DNA from 4 places in the Kutzneria chonburiensis genome. Region 3 is predicted to be linked to each of the others. Evidence: riboswitches for the same ligand, from Rfam matches in the RefSeq annotation. Region 3 holds a riboswitch; each other region holds the start of a gene.
The links. A riboswitch is a leader RNA that binds a small molecule or an ion and turns the genes downstream of it on or off. The one in region 3 is predicted to bind cobalamin.

Region 1 (3,907 bases), 3.6 Mb from region 3:
GGAGTGGGCGGTCTGTCCGCCGCCGGGCCCGTTCTCGATGCCGGCGACGATATCGCCATTGCTGTGGTAGTAGAGCTCGATCAGCGGCTTGGTGGTGCCGCTGCCCTCACTGGCGTGGATCTGCCCGACGCAGACACTGGACGGCACCTTCGTCACCTTCACGGTGGCGCTGAGCTTGTGCGTGCCGGGCAGACCCCAGCTGGCCGCGGACCCGCTCGAATTCATCTCACGGAGTTCAGAACGGGAAAAGTTGGAGTTGGGCGTGTGCACGCCGTTCTCCGGGTCCCAGAAGGTCATGGAACCGTCGGACTTGTCGGTGTAGAAGTACGCGTCCTGGTACCCGCCGGCCCCTTTCAGCTGGCTGGGGCTGATCGTCCGTGGCGAGCCGGGGGAGCCGACGGGCTCCTGGAGGGACCACACCGAGAGGTTGAAATTCCCGCCCGGCGCGACACCGGTGTTCAGGGCCGGTGCGGCCATGGCGGACTGGCCGGCGAACAGGGTGCCGGCCGCGGCGAGGGTCAGGGCGCTCGCCGTGAGCTTCTTGTTCAATTTTGGGCTCCTCGCAGGGACGTGTGGCGGCGTCAGGGAACCGGGGGATCAGGCAGGATCCCACGGTTTTCGGGCCGCCCCGTCACAGCGAGAAACGCTGGCAGGGGTATTGCGCATGGGTATTAATCTCCTCCGGTCTGGCGGCGGTGCCATACCGACTTCGAGAAGAGCAGGGGCCATCAGTTTGGGATAGGCGGTGCGGCCCCGTCAATACCCTTCAGGCACGCGAAATGTTCAGGTCCGTGAACCGTTGAGCAGGGACAACAGTTTTTCCACATCGTGGAGGATCTGGTCACGCGGGGTACGCGCCCGCACCTGGACCCGGACCCCGAGCCAGGCGTTGTACGCCACCGCGACGGCGGTTTCCGGGTCGATACGGTCGGTGACGGAACCGTCGCGTCGACCGCGACGGATCTGTGCCGACAGCATCTCGCGGCTCACGTCCTGGTGCCGGCTCAAGCGTTGTGCGACCTCGTCGTCCGAAGGTCCCAATTCGGTCGAGCTGTTCACGACCAGACATCCCCGAAAGTCGTCGGCCGGCGATTGGAGCAGGAGATCGAACGCGGAGCGGATCGCGCTGAGGCCGTCGGGGGCGGCGGAAGTCTTCTCCTCGTAGCCGGCCTCGACGTCGCCGATGTAGCGGTCGAGCGCGCGCAGGTAGAGCGAGTGCTTGTCCCCGAAGGTGTCGTACATGCTGCGCCGGCCGACGCCGGTGCGCTCGACCAGGTCATGTACCGACGTCGCCTCGTAGCCGCGTTCCCAGAACACGGCCATCGCGTCGGTGACGGCCGTGTCCGGGTCGAACTCCTTGTGCCGAACCATGGGGACAAACCTCTCACACGAACTACAGTGCGGCGCTCAGGCCGGCCTTCACGTTCCGGGTGAGCTCGTCGAAGAGCACCTCGGCCTCGCCCTTGGCAACGGCGTCGAGGGTCGTCCTCGCGACCTCGGCCGGGTCGGACTTGCCGCTGGTCACGTGCGCGGCCATGTCGGTGTCCATGTAGCCGACGTGCAGACCGGTGACGGTGATGCCCTTGGGCGCCAACTCCTGGCGCACCACATTGCTCATCGCCCACTCGGCCGCCTTGGCCACCGAGTACGAGCCGACGCTGGGGACGTGCGCCCAGGACAGCACCGAGGCCACGTTCAGCACGGCGCCGCCGCCGTTGGCCTCGATCACCGGCGCGAAGGCGCGGGTGGCGGCCAGTGAACCGATGTAGTGCACCTCGAGCTGCTCGCGGATCTCGTCGAGGGGGGTGGTCAGCAGTTCGCCGCCGCCGCCGAGGCCGGCGTTGTTGATTAGCAGCGTGGCGTCGGCCGCGATCGCGGCGGCGGCCTCGATGCTGGCGTGGTCGGTGACGTCGAGGCGCAGCGGGGTGACGCCCTCGATGTCGATGGTTTCGGGTCGGCGCGCGGTGGCGTACACCTTGGCGCCACGGGCGACGAGCTGCTCGGCGAAGTGACGGCCCAGGCCGCGGTTCGCTCCGGTCACTACGGCAACGGTCTTGGTGAAGTCCATGCCGAAGACGATAGTCTGTTGAGAACGAACGGTGCAATAAGCGCGACGGTGACCGGGGCCACACGACGTCCAGGGGGTCCCGCGGCGGCGTTTGCCCTGCTATAAACGAGGCGTAAGGCCCGCGGCGCGGGGAAGCCGGTGCGACTCCGGCGCGGTCCCGCCACTGTGTTCGACGTCGGCCAGGCGTCGAGAGCCAGGTTGCCGCCCGTGGGCTTCGACGGTGAGGCCCACGAGGATGGAGCTGACACATGGGTGCCTTCCGCGTCCTGATGCTGCTGATGCCGCGCGCGCTCGGCGGCTGGACCTCTTTCTGACGTCACTGCCGTCCCACGCCTGCCGTTCCCGGTAGGTGTGTTTCGCCGTGCCCGGAAAGGGTTTGAAGTGACAACGCGCGTCACCTACGCGACTTTGACGTCGGACAACGAAGAACTGCACGCCTCCTACGAGAACGGACTGCGCGTCGCGAAGTCCTGGCTCGGTGCGACGATCCCGGGCAACGGGCCCGCGTTCACCGTGACCAGCCCGTGCGATCGCTCGGTCGTGCTGTGCACCGCCCACGCCGCCACCGAGTCCGATGTGGACGAAGCCGTGACGGCCGCAGCCGCCTCGGGCTGGGCGTCGAAACCCTGGCCGGAAAGGGTTTCCTGCTGCGAAACGCCGCCGACCTGATCAGCGAGCGGTCCGGTGAGCTGGCCGCTTTGATGACGATCGAGGTCGGCAAGAACCGGCTCGAAGCGCTCGGTGACGTCGAGGAGTCGGCCGACCTGATCCGCTACTACTGCCGGCAGGTCGAGGACAACAACGGCTTCTCGCACGAGATGGAACGACTGTCCGCCAACGAGATCACCCGTAGCGTGCTGCGCCCGCACGGAGTGTGGGCGGTGATCAGCCCGTTCAACTTCCCGATGGCGCTGGCCGCCGGACCGGCCGGGGCCGCGCTGGCCGCCGGCAACACCGTGGTTCTCAAGCCCAGCGAGCAGGGCACCTACACCGCGGTCAAGCTGGTGGAATGCCTGCGGGACGCGGGAATCCCGGCCGACGCGCTGCACCTGCTGCTCGGCGGTGACCAGGTGGGCAACGCCGTGGTCGAGCACCCGGACGTCGCCGGGTTGACGTTCACCGGCTCGTACCAGGCGGGAATGTCGGTGTACCAAAGGTTTTCCAAGCGGTATCCGAAGCCGGCGATCTGCGAGATGGGCGGCAAGAACGCGGCCGTCGTGACGGCCGGTGCCGATCTGGACGTCGCCGCGGCCGGCATCTCACGGTCGGCTTTCGGCTTCTCCGGGCAGAAGTGTTCGGCCTGCTCGAGGGTTTACGTCGAACGGACGGCGTACCAGGGTCTGGTGGACCGGCTGGTGGCCAAGGCCGGCGAGGTGGTGGTCGGCGATCCGACGCAGCGGTCGGTGTTCATGGGCCCGGTGATCGACGAGGACGCGGTCGCCCGGTTCACCGACGCCGTCGATCACGCCCGCCGAGTGGGCAAGATCGCGGCCGGGGGAGAGTTGTTGCGGCGCAGTGAAGGGCGAGCCGACGGACACTACGTGACGCCGACAGTCGTCACGGATCTGCCGCCGGATGATCGATTGCTGACCGAGGAGCTGTTCGTGCCGTTGGTGGCGGTCGTGCCGGTGGACTCGCTGGACGAGGCCGTCATCCAGGCCAACGACACCGATTTCGGCCTGACCGCCGGCATTTTCGCCGGCCAGCAGTGGGAGATCGACGCCTTCCTCGACCGGATCGAGGCCGGTGTGGTGTACGTGAACCGGGCCGCGGGCGCGACGACCGGCGCCTGGCCGGGGTGCAGCCGTTCGGCGGCTGGAAGGGCTCGGGCAGCACCGG
Region 2 (3,907 bases), 3.6 Mb from region 3:
TCACGGCCGAGGAGGCGCGCAAGGCGCTGGAGCTGTTCGGTCAGGCTGTCGCCGGATGAGTCGGCACGTGTTCACCCGTTCCCCCGGCCTGCCACGCGTGGCCGGGGGAACGGGGGTCGAAGTGTTCGATGTGGACGGTCGGCGCTATCTCGACGGCTCCGGCGGCGCGGTCGTCACGTCCATCGGGCACGGCGTGCCCGAGGTGGCCTATGCCATCGCCGAGCAGTCCCGGCGGATCGCCTACGTGCACGGGACTGCCTTTGCCTCCAAGGCACTCGACGACTACGCCGACGCCCTGGCGCCGTTGCTGCCGTTCGACGACCCGCGGATCTATCCGGTGTCCGGCGGCAGCGAGGCGGTCGAGACGGCGTTGAAGATGGCCCGCGCCTACCATCTCGCCCGCGGCGAGGACCGGCACGTGATCATCGGCCGGCAGGGCGCCTACCACGGCAATTCCCGTGGCGCGCTCGACGTTTCCGGCCGGGCCGCGCTGAGAGACCCCTATCGGCCGTGGCTCGGGGCGGCCTGGCACACCTCCTCGCCGTACGAATACCGTTGCCCAGCCCCAAATCACCCAAACGCTTGCGGCGCCTGGCATGCCACCAGACTCGATCGGATGATCACCGAGGACGTCGCCGCGTTCATCGCCGAACCCGTTGCCGGCGCGGCACTCGGCGCCTGCGTGCCGCCGGACGACTACTGGCCGGCGGTCGCCGAGATCTGCCGGCAGCGGGGAGTGCTGCTGATCGCCGACGAGGTGATGACCGGCTTCGGCCGCACCGGTCGCTGGTTCGCCTGCGAGCACTGGGGAATCCGGCCCGACATCCTCGTCACCGCCAAGGGCGCGGCCGCCGGCTACTGGCCGCTCGGCCTCGCCGTCTGCACCGCCGAGATCCGTGACACCATCGGCACTTTCGTGCACGGCTTCACCTACTCCCACCACCCGGTCGGCGCCGCCGCCGGTTTAGCCGTGTTGAACGTCATGCGCGAGCGGCACTTAACAGCCGCCGCCGAGCAACGCGGCCGCGAACTGGCCAAGGCCCTGCACGACCGCCTCGCCGATCACCCGGCCGTCGGCGACATCCGGGGCATGGGCCTGCTTCAGGCGGTCGAGCTCGTCGCCGACCGCGACACCAAGCAGCCGTTCGCCCGTGACGCGCGGATCGCCGAGCGCGTCGTCGCCGCGGCCAAGGAGGTCGGGCTGCTGGTCTACCACTCGACCGGTTGCGCCGACGGCCGCAACGGCGACCTGCTGCTGTTCGGCCCGCCCCTGGTCATCACCGACACGCAGGTGGCCGAGCTGGCCGACAAGGCCGCCGCCGCGATCCGGAGCATCTGACACGCGACACAAGATGTGGGTGCTTGCGACTGATCGTCGTCCATGTATTGTGCTCACCGAGCTGGTTCGGCCGTCCCGCCAGGGCGGTCGTCGTAAGAGGGAACCCGGTGCGAATCCGGGACTGCCCCGCAGCGGTGAACGGGAACGACCGCCGTCACGAAGCACTGGACCCAGAGGTCCGGGAAGCGACGGCCAGTAGGTGCCGACCGGCATGCCCGTAAGTCCGAAGACCTGCCCGCTCGCCCGTTCGCACCGTGAACGGGCTCGTGTCCAGGCCCCGAGGGAGGGCGTGGGGACCGTCACCGGCGCATGCCGGCGCCGTCCTCGCGCCCAGGGCCCACAGCGTGCGAGGAGTCAGGGACTGTGGAGACAGTCGTGCGGGATTCCCACCCGACGATGCGGGTGCGGAAACGCAGCGGCGCGGTCGAGACCGTGGACGTGAACAAGATTGTCAAGGCGGTCGGCCGCTGCGCGGTCGGGCTGGCCGAGGTGGACCCGCTGCGGGTCGCCACCAAGACGATCAACGGCCTGTACGACGGGGCGACGACCGAGGAGCTGGACCGGCTGTCCATCCAGACCGCGGCCGAGCTGGTGTCGGAGGAGCCGGAGTACTCCAAGCTGGCGGCGCAGCTGCTGGCGGCGTACATCGACAAGGAAGTCCGCGGCCAGGGCATCCACTCGTTCAGCCAGAGTGTGGCGCTCGGGCACCGCGAGGGCCTGATCGGCGACGAGACAGCCACGTTCGTGGCCACCCACGCCCGCAAGCTGGACGACGCGATCGACCCGGACGCGGACCGCCGCTTCGAGTACTTCGGCCTGCGCACGGTGTACGACCGCTACCTGTTGCGCCACCCCAACTCCCGCGCGGTAGTGGAGCGCCCGCAGTACTGGCTGCTGCGCGTGGCCTGCGGTCTGTCGCACACCGCGGCCGAGGCGATCCGCTTCTACCGCCTGATGTCCTCGCTCGCCTACCTGCCCAGTTCACCAACCCTGTTCAACTCGGGTACACGGCACACCCAGATGTCCTCGTGCTACCTGCTGGACTCGCCGCGCGACGAGCTCGAGTCGATCTACGAGCGGTACGCGCAGGTGGCGCAGCTGTCCAAGTTCGCAGGCGGCATCGGCGTGCAGTGGTCCCGGGTTCGGTCCCGCGGCGCGCTGATCCGGGGCACCAACGGCCATTCCAACGGCATCGTGCCGTGGCTGCGCACGCTGGACGCCTCGGTGGCAGCAGTCAACCAGGGCGGCCGGCGCAAGGGCGCGGCCTGCGTCTACCTGGAGACGTGGCACCCGGACATCGAGGAGTTCCTCGAGCTGCGCGACAACACCGGCGAGGACGCGCGCCGCACGCACAACCTGAACATCGCCAACTGGATCCCGGACGAGTTCATGCGCCGGGTCGAGGCCGACGGCGAGTGGTCGCTGTTCGACCCGGACGAGACGCCTGAGCTGCCGGACCTGTGGGGCGAGGCGTTCACACTCGCGTACAGTGCCGCTGAACAGGCCGGCCGGGCCGTGCGCACGGTCAAGGCGCGCGACCTGTACGGCAAGATGATGCGCACGCTGGCCCAGACCGGCAACGGCTGGATGACCTTCAAGGACACCGCCAACCGCACCTGCAACCAGACCGCCGAACCGGCCAACGTGGTGCACCTGTCCAATCTCTGCACGGAGATCCTCGAGGTCACCAGCGACGCCGAGACCGCGGTGTGCAACCTCGGCTCGGTCAACCTGGGTGCGCACGTGGCCGGCGACAGCATGGACTGGAACCGGCTGCGGGAGACCGTCCGCACCGCGGTCACGTTCCTGGACCGTGTGATCGACATCAACTACTACCCGACCGAGCCGGCCGGGCGGTCCAACCCGCGCTGGCGGCCGGTCGGGCTGGGCGTGATGGGCCTGCAGGACGTGTTCTTCAAGCTGCGCCTCGACTTCGACTCGGCGGCAGCCAAGGAGCTGTCCACCCGGATCGCCGAGGAGATCTACCTGACGGCGCTGGAGACCTCGGCCGATCTCGCGGCCAGCGCCGGTGCACACCCGGCGTACAACCAGACTCGCGCGGCGCGCGGCGACCTCCAGCCCGACCTGTGGGGCGTGACGCCGACGCAGACCGAGCGCTGGGCCACGCTGCGGGAGCGCGTCGCCGAGAGCGGCCTGCGCAACTCGCTGCTGGTCGCCATCGCGCCGACCGCGACCATCGCGTCCATCGCCGGCTGCTACGAGTGCATCGAGCCCCAGGTGTCGAACGTGTTCAAGCGCGAGACCTTGTCCGGGGAGTTCTTGCAGGTCAACACCTATCTCGTCGCCGAGCTGAAGCAGCACGGGCTGTGGAACGCCGCCACCCGGGCCCAGCTCAAGCGGGACGACGGCTCGGCGCAGGCGCTGGCCGGGCTGCCCGAGGCCAGCCGGTCGCTGTTCCGCACCGCGTGGGAACTGCCGCAGAAGGCGCTGATCGAGCTGGCCGCCGCCCGTGGCCCGTACATCGACCAGAGCCAGTCGCTGAACCTGTTCGTCGCCTCGCCGACCATCGGCAAGCTCTCCTCGATGTACCTGTACGCCTGGAAAGCC
Region 3 (3,907 bases):
CCCGGACAGATTGAGCGGCCCGCGAATCTCGTTGTGCTCCAAGGCGAACTGGATGGCGGCGACCTCGTCGTGCAGGGAGATCCACGACAGGTACTGCTGCCCGGAGCCCATCCGCCCGCCGAAGCCCCACGCGACCATCGGCCGCAGCTGCCCGAGCAGCCCGCCCCGAGGCGACAGCACGATCCCGGTCCGCAGCGACACCACCCGCGCGTCACCGGCGGCGGCGACGGCCGCCTCGCGGTCACGGTCCATCTCGGCCAGAAAACCACGGCCGGCCGGCTCCGACTCGGTGATCACGCGGTCGCCGGTGTCGCCGTAGTAGGCGACCGAGGAGCTGTTGAGCAGCGCGGGAATGCCATGGGCGGCAACGGCTTCGGCCAGCACGCGGGTCGGAACGACGCGGCTGTCCAGCAGCTCCTGCTTGAACGCCGGCGTCCACCGCTTCTCGGTGGTGTCGACCGCGCAGAGGTTGATCACGGCATCGGCGCCGTCCAGCGCCCCGTCGGCGATGGTGCCGGCGTCGGGATCCCACGACCGCTCGTCGGCGGCCGCGGCCGGCCGCCGGACCAGCCGCAGCACCTCGTGCCCGGCGGCCCGCAGGACCGGCGTCAGCGCCGTCCCGATCACGCCGGACGCACCGGCCACCGCTACCCGCATCGAAGCCTCCTCGTGAGTTAACGGTGTTAACCCTAGCGGTCCACGGGGTGGACCGCCCACCAGGGGGACCGGCTACAGTGGCCGGGCAGCTGGTTCGGCCGTCCCACCCGGGGCGGTCGTCGCAAGAGGGAATCCGGTGCGAATCCGGGACTGCCCCGCAGCGGTGAGTGGGAACGACCGCCGTCACACGCACTGAGCCGACAGGCTTGGGAAGCGACGGCCAGTAGGCACGAGCACGACGCCCGCGAGTCCGAAGACCTGCCCGCTGTGCGCCCCGCGACCGTGGGGCGCAGGCCGAGACCTCGCGGGCGGGTCGGTGTCGAGCCTCGACAAGGGGCTGGTCGCGGCGTGTCCGCGGGTCCACGTGGACTCGCGAAGGAGAGCCCCGTGACCTCAAGCAGCACTCTGCACGGATATCCGCGGCAGGGCCCGGACCGGCAGTTGAAGAAGGCGATCGAGGCCTACTGGGCCGGCCGTGTCGACGCCGACGCGCTGCTCGGCGCGGCCCGTGAGCTGCGGCTGAACAACCTGGCCGAGCTGCGCGCCGCCGGCATCGACGAGATCCCGAGCAACTACTTCTCGCTCTACGACCACGTCCTCGACACGGCCTGGCTGCTTGGCGCGATCCCGCGGCGGCACATCGACGCCGTGCCGGACGTGTCGACCGAGAAGGGCCGCCTCGACCGCTACTTCGCGATGGCCCGTGGCACCGCCGACGCGCCGCCGCTGGAGATGACCAAGTGGTTCGACACCAACTACCACTACCTGGTCCCGGAACTGGGCCCGGACACCACATTCAGCCTGGACGCCAGCAAGCCGCTCGAGGAGTTCACCGAGGCGCTTGAGCAGGGCGTGGTGACGCGACCGGTGCTGGTCGGCCCGGTGACATTCCTGTTGCTGGCCAAGAACCTCGACGGTGACTTCCCGCCGCTCGACCTGCTGGACAAGATCGTTCCACTGTACGTCGACCTGCTGCGGCAGCTGCGCGAAGCCGGCGCGGACTGGGTGCAGCTGGACGAGCCGGCCCTGGTCGCCGACCAGCCGTCCGACGTGCTGGACAAGGTCGCCGAGACGTACGAAACCCTTGCCGCGGCAACGAATCGCCCGAAGATCCTGGTCGCCTCCTACTTCGACGGCCTCGGCGACGCCCTGCCGGTGCTGGCCAGGACGCCGGTCGAGGGCCTGGCCATGGACTTCACCGCGGGGGACAACCTCAAGGGGCTGGCCGCGATCGGCGGCATCCAGGACAAACGCCTGGTCGCCGGCGTGGTCAACGGCCGCAACATCTGGGCCGCGAACCTGTCCGAAGCCCTTGGCGTCCTGGGCACGCTGCTCGGCCTGGCCGCTTCCGTCGACGTGGCGGCGTCGAGCTCGCTGCTGCACGTGCCCTACGACGTCACCCTCGAGACGGACCTGGACCCGGAGATCGCCGGCTGGCTGTCGTTCGCGCGGCAGAAGGTGCAGGAGATCGTCACGCTGCGCCGTGGCCTGACCGAGGGTCGCGCGGCCATCGGAACTGTCTTGCACGTCAACGAAACCCGGCTGGCGTCGAGGGCGTCCTCGCCGATCGTCAAGGTGCCGGCCGTCCGCGAGCGGGTCATCCCCGATGTCCGTCGCAGCGCTTACGACCAACGCGCGAAGGCCCAGCGGGAGCAGCTCACGCTTCCGCAGCTGCCGACCACCACGATCGGCTCGTTCCCGCAGACGGCCGAGCTGCGCAAGGCCCGGGCCGCGCTCCGTAATGGCCAACTCGACCAAGACGCTTACCGGGCGGCGATGCGGGCCGAGATCCGCGCGGTGATCGCCGAGCAGGAGCGGATCGGGCTGGACGTGCTGGTGCACGGCGAGCCCGAGCGCAACGACATGGTCCAGTACTTCGGCGAGCAGCTGGCCGGATTCCTGGCCACGCAACAGGGTTGGGTCCAGTCCTACGGCACCCGCTACGTCCGCCCGCCGATCATCGTCGGCGACGTGTTCCGCCCGGCCCCGATGACCGTCGAATGGGCGACCTACGCGCAAAGCCTGACCGACAAGCCGGTCAAGGGCATGCTGACCGGCCCGGTGACCATGCTGGCCTGGTCGTTCGTCCGCGACGACCAGCCGGCGGGCGACACCGCCCGGCAGGTCGCGCTGGCCCTGCGTGACGAGGTGGTCGACCTGGAATCCGCTGGTGTCAAGGTGATCCAGGTCGACGAGCCGGCGCTGCGGGAGACGCTGCCGCTGCGGGCCGCGGACCGGGCCGCGTACCTGGAATGGGCCGTGACCGCCTTCCGCCTGGCCACTTCCGGCGTCCGCGACGAGACGCAGATCCACACGCACATGTGCTACGCCGAGTTCGGCGACGTGCTGGAGGCGATCATCGACATGGACGCCGACGTGATCAGCCTGGAGGCGGCCCGGTCGAACATGGCGATCGTCGCCGACCTGGCCGCCGCCGGCTATCCCAACGAGGCCGGCCCGGGCGTGTGGGACATCCACTCGCCGCGCGTCCCGTCGGTCGAGGAGATCGCCGGTCACCTGGTCAAGGCGATGGCGGCGTTCCCGGCCGAGCGCCTGTGGGTGAACCCGGACTGCGGGCTGAAGACCCGCGGCTACCCCGAAGTGAAGGCCACGCTGGAGAACCTGGTCGAAGCCACCGGGCAGCTGCGGGCGTGACCGCACGGTTGTGGGCGGCGCAAGCCGCCCACAACCCGTCCTTGAGCACGGCCGGATAGGGTCCGTTGACGAGGCCCGCCACGAGAATGGAGCAGACACGCGGTGGAAGCACACGTGCTGGACCGTCTGCAGGGGCCGAGACCGGTGTTCTCGGTCGAGTTCTTCCCGCCCCGCGACGCGGCCGACGAGCACAAGCTGTGGCTGGCGATCCGGCAGCTGGAGGGGCTGGAGCCGGCGTTCATGTCGGTGACCTACGGCGCCGGCGGGTCGAGCCGCGACCGCACGATCCGCACCACGGGACGTGTGGTGCAGGAGACGTCGCTGTTGCCGATGGCCCACCTGACGGCCGTGGATCACTCGGTCGCCGAGTTGCGCAACGTGATCGGCTGGTACGCGGCGGTCGGCGTGCGCAACGTGCTGGCGGTGCGGGGCGACCCGCCCGGCGACCCCAACGGCGAGTGGGTCAAGCACCCGCAGGGGTTGACCTACGCCGAGGAGCTGGTCTCGCTGGTGCGCGAGCTCGGCGATTTCTGCGTCGGCGTGTCCGCCTTCCCGTACGGGCATCCGCGGTCGGCCGACCTGGACACCGACACCG
Region 4 (3,907 bases), 1.2 Mb from region 3:
AGTCGGCGACCAGCGCCGCGGCGGCGGCGATGGCTTCGCGCTGGGTGGTGACCAACTGGTCGATCAGGTCTTTTGCGGCCGATACGAACTCGTCCTGGCCGATGGACATGCGCCACGCTCCCCTCGTTAGCAACTTGCCAATCCAGCGCACGTCACGTTAACGGCATACCGAACGTGCGGGACACCCTCCGTTGGCGGCGTCAGAGATAGAGCAGTGCGTTGACGGCCGCAGTCGCCAGCGCCGCACCACCACGCTCACCCCGGTTGGTCAGTGCCGGGATACCCAACTCGCGTACCGCCCGCTTGGCCTCGACGGCTCCGACGAAACCGGCCGGCAGCGCGATGACGAGCGCCGGTTGAATCTCGCCGGCCCGGCAGCGGGCGACGAGTTCGGTGACTATCGCCACGTCTTGCCCGATGGCCCACACCGCACCGACCGGAGCATTTCGTACGAACTCCTCCAATCCGCAAGTCCGCTCGGCGATGACCGTGGCCGGTCGGCTGGTGATGCCGACGGCGACCATCCGGACGTCGGCGATCACCGGCGCGCCGTCGGCCAGCGCCTGTCGGCCCGCCGCCAGCGCCTGCTCGTCGACCAGCAGGTCGCCGGCCCAGGTGGCGTCGGCGGTGGTGTGCACGAGGCGTTCGACGACGGCCCGCGACAGCGGCCCGAGGCCGGCGGTGTCGACGCGCCGGCGGAGGATTTCGTACGACTCCGACTCGATCGGATGCGGCACTCGCGGCACGTCTCGGTTTCCCCTCGGCTGGACTGTTTCACACCGTAGTCGGCGGTGTCGGCCCGCCGACTCGTCGGTTAACCTGCTCCGCGAGCGTGGTTACGGGAAGCCGGTGCGAATCCGGCGCGGTCCCGCCACTGTGACCGGGAAGTCGTCCCGCAGAGGAACAGCCACTGGGCGCGAGCCTGGGAAGGCGCGGCGACGGCGGTGATCCGGGAGCCAGGAGACCGGCCACGCGACTGACACGCGTCGCACGGAGGATGTGATGGCTGGCATCGGGCTGCGCCTCGGGCAGGGTCCGCGGTGATCCCACCCGGACTGATCTCGTTCGTCGGCGCCGGGCCCGGCGCGGCCGACCTGATGACCTTCCGCGGCGCCGACCGGCTGGCCAGGGCCGACGTCGTGGTGTGGGCGTCGTCGCTGGTGCCGGCCGAGGTTCTCGACCACGCCAACCCGGCGGCGGTGCGACACGACTCCGCCGGCATGACGCTGGAGGACGTGCTCGAGGTCTACGCCGCCCACCCCGACGCGGCGATTGTCCGGCTGCACTCCGGCGACCCGACCGTCTATGGGGCGATCGGTGAGCAGATCGAGTGGTGTCGACGGAGCGGTCGGCCGTACGAAATCGTGCCGGGTGTCGGTTCGCTCGGCGCTGCCGCAGCCGCTGTTGGTTGTGAACTGACTTCACCGACGGTTTCGCAGTCGATCGTGTTAACACGCCTGGCTGGCGGCCGAACGGCTGCCTCGATGCCGGATGGCGAGACGGTCGCCTCGTTCGCATCGCATCGCACGACGATGGCCGTCTACCTCTCCGCCCAACGTCCCGAGCAGTTGCAAGCCGAGCTGCTCGCCGACGGAAACGGGTACGCCGCCGAAACGCCCGCGGTCGTCGTCGCGAAGGCGACGTGGCCGGACGAGCGAATTATCAAAACTACTGTCGGCGAGCTCGCGGCCGAGCTTCGTGCATCCGGCATCCGGACTGCCGCTCTGGTGCTCGTCGGCGAAGCGCTCCGCGACGACCGCGAGGTCCAGCGGACCAGGTTGTACGACCCGGCCTATTCGCACGGGTGCCGGCGGCGGTCGGCCGAGGGCAGCACGGAGGGCCGGCCGATTCCGGTGGAGAAGCGGAGGCTCCCATGACCGGTGTGCTCACCATCGTCGGTCTCGGTCCCGGCGACGCACGACACCGCACGCCGGCCGCGACCGAGGCGATCGCCGATGCCGAGGCGGTCTACGGTTACTCCGCCTATATAGATGCGTGCGACGACATCCTCCACGCCGACCAACTCGTCGTCCGCGGACGAATGACCGAGGAGACTTTGCGCGCCGAGCAGGCCGTCGAGGCCGCGGCCGGTGGACGACGGGTGGTGCTCGTGTCGTCGGGCGACGCCGGTGTGTACGGCATGGCGACGTTGGCGCTGAGCAATGCGTACGAAATCGAGGAAAATGCAAGACCAGAGGTGCGCGTGCTTCCTGGGGTCACCGCGGCGCTCGCTGCCTCGGCGCTCGTCGGCGCCCCGCTTGCGCACGACTTCGCCTGTCTCACGCTGTCCGATCTGCTGACTCCCTGGGAGGAAGTGGAACGTCGACTCCGGGCGGTGGCGGAAGCCGACCTGGCGATTGCGCTGTACAACCCGCGCTCCAAGGGACGGCCGTGGCAGCTCGACCGCGCCCGCGAAGTGTTGCTGGAACGTCGAGCACCTTCTACTCCGGTGGCGTTGGTCGCCGACATCGCCCGGGACGGGCAGCGCGTCGAGCTCACCACGCTCGGCGAGCTCGATTGCGAAAAAGTCGGCATGACCACCACCGTGCTGGTCGGCTCGTCGACCACCCGGCGGTTCGGCGACTGGCTGGTCACGCCGCGCTCGGCGGCCGCGCGGAGCACCGGGTGACCGTGCACCTCGTGGGCGCCGGCCCCGGTGATCCCGGTCTGCTCACATGCCGCGCGGTCGAACTGCTCAAGTCGGCCGACGTTGTCGTCTACGACCGTCCGTCGATGGCCGACATCGTTGCCATTGCCGACTCGGCTGAAATTCTGCACTGCGTTGGAAAAGCAGGCAGCCGTGCCGCCTGGCCGCAGAAAGACGTGAACGAGCTTCTTGTCCAACTTGGTCGGGACGGCCGCGAGGTGGTCCGGTTGAAGGCCGGGGACGCGTTCGTCGTTTCGCGCGGCGGCGAGGAAGCCATCGCGCTTGCTGCCGCCGGTGTGCCGTTCGACATCGTGCCGGGCATCTCAGCCGCGATCGCCGCGCCGGCGCTGGCCGGGATCCCGGTGATGGTCCGGCAGGTCGCCACCACGCTGACCGTCATCGCCGGCAATGACGACCCCGAGTACCGCCAGCGCATCGACTGGGACGCCGTCGCCCGTGTCGGCGGCACGATCGTCGTGCTCACCGGCCGGTCCGCGCTGCGGGACATCGCCGCTCGACTGATGGCCGGCGGCCTGGCCGCCGACACCCCGGTCGCGGCGATCAGCGCGGCCAGCCGTCCGCACCAGCGCACCGAGCTGGGCACGCTGGCCGAGTTGCCGAACGCGAGGCTGCGCCCGCCGGTGACCTTCGTGGTCGGCGAGGTCGCTGCGCTCGACCTGCTGGCCGTGGAAAGGCCAGCCGGACCGAAACCCGCCGAACCGAAACCGGACGGACAAACACCGGCCGAGGCAGAACCGGTCGGCGCGGAACTCGCCGGGGCAGACCCCGCCGGAACAGAACGGGCCGAGGCAGAAGTCGCCAGGGCAGACCCCGCCGAAGCAGAACCGGCCGGAGCAGAACCGGCCGGAGCGGACCTCGCCGGGACAGAACCGGCCGAGGCGGAACTCGCCAGGGCAGAACTGGCCGGGGCAGATCTCGTCGGGGCAGACCTCGCCACAGCAGGACTGGCCGGGGAAAACGCGGCCACCGACAGCCGACCGGAGGAGGGATCCGATGCACATTCCTGACGGGTTCGTGAATGCGCCGGTCTCCATCGCCGGCGGCGTGGTGGCGGTGGCCGGGCTGGCGCTGTGCAGCCGGAACCTGGGGCCGTCGCTGCGGGACCGGGACATCCCGCTGGCCGGGCTGGCGGCGGCGTTCTTCCTGGTGCTGGAGGCGCCGATCTTCCCGATCGGGGTGGGCACGGGCGGCCATCTGCTGGGCGGGACGCTGGCGGTGGCGCTGCTGGGACCCTGGCTG

Region 1: linked by a shared signal. The riboswitch ahead of M3Q35_RS16465 (hypothetical protein) and the one ahead of metE (5-methyltetrahydropteroyltriglutamate--homocysteine S-methyltransferase) in region 3 are both predicted to bind cobalamin.
Region 2: linked by a shared signal. The riboswitch ahead of M3Q35_RS16445 (ribonucleoside-diphosphate reductase subunit alpha) and the one ahead of metE (5-methyltetrahydropteroyltriglutamate--homocysteine S-methyltransferase) in region 3 are both predicted to bind cobalamin.
Region 4: linked by a shared signal. The riboswitch ahead of cobM (precorrin-4 C(11)-methyltransferase) and the one ahead of metE (5-methyltetrahydropteroyltriglutamate--homocysteine S-methyltransferase) in region 3 are both predicted to bind cobalamin.

What each region holds. Positions count from the first base shown of each region.
Region 1 covers NZ_CP097263.1:3,691,262-3,695,168, reverse strand. Annotated here, with positions in the region: gene M3Q35_RS16480 (polysaccharide lyase family 7 protein) at 1-549, opposite strand, end outside; gene M3Q35_RS16475 (TetR/AcrR family transcriptional regulator) at 784-1,371, opposite strand; gene M3Q35_RS16470 (SDR family oxidoreductase) at 1,394-2,068, opposite strand; cobalamin riboswitch at 2,167-2,292, shown strand; gene M3Q35_RS16465 (hypothetical protein) at 2,450-2,737, shown strand; gene M3Q35_RS16460 (aldehyde dehydrogenase family protein) at 2,767-3,907, shown strand, end outside.
Region 2 covers NZ_CP097263.1:3,686,073-3,689,979, reverse strand. Annotated here, with positions in the region: gene M3Q35_RS16455 (aminotransferase class III-fold pyridoxal phosphate-dependent enzyme) at 1-59, shown strand, start outside; gene M3Q35_RS16450 (aminotransferase family protein) at 56-1,339, shown strand; cobalamin riboswitch at 1,385-1,592, shown strand; gene M3Q35_RS16445 (ribonucleoside-diphosphate reductase subunit alpha) at 1,703-3,907, shown strand, end outside.
Region 3 covers NZ_CP097263.1:135,107-139,013, forward strand. Annotated here, with positions in the region: gene M3Q35_RS00695 (TIGR01777 family oxidoreductase) at 1-657, opposite strand, end outside; cobalamin riboswitch at 731-937, shown strand; gene metE (5-methyltetrahydropteroyltriglutamate--homocysteine S-methyltransferase) at 1,045-3,312, shown strand; gene M3Q35_RS00705 (methylenetetrahydrofolate reductase) at 3,427-3,907, shown strand, end outside.
Region 4 covers NZ_CP097263.1:9,316,135-9,320,041, reverse strand. Annotated here, with positions in the region: gene M3Q35_RS43320 (SIS domain-containing protein) at 1-109, opposite strand, end outside; gene M3Q35_RS43315 (precorrin-8X methylmutase) at 201-737, opposite strand; cobalamin riboswitch at 817-987, shown strand; gene cobM (precorrin-4 C(11)-methyltransferase) at 1,041-1,877, shown strand; gene cobJ (precorrin-3B C(17)-methyltransferase) at 1,883-2,629, shown strand; gene cobA (uroporphyrinogen-III C-methyltransferase) at 2,626-3,675, shown strand; gene M3Q35_RS43295 (energy-coupling factor ABC transporter permease) at 3,662-3,907, shown strand, end outside.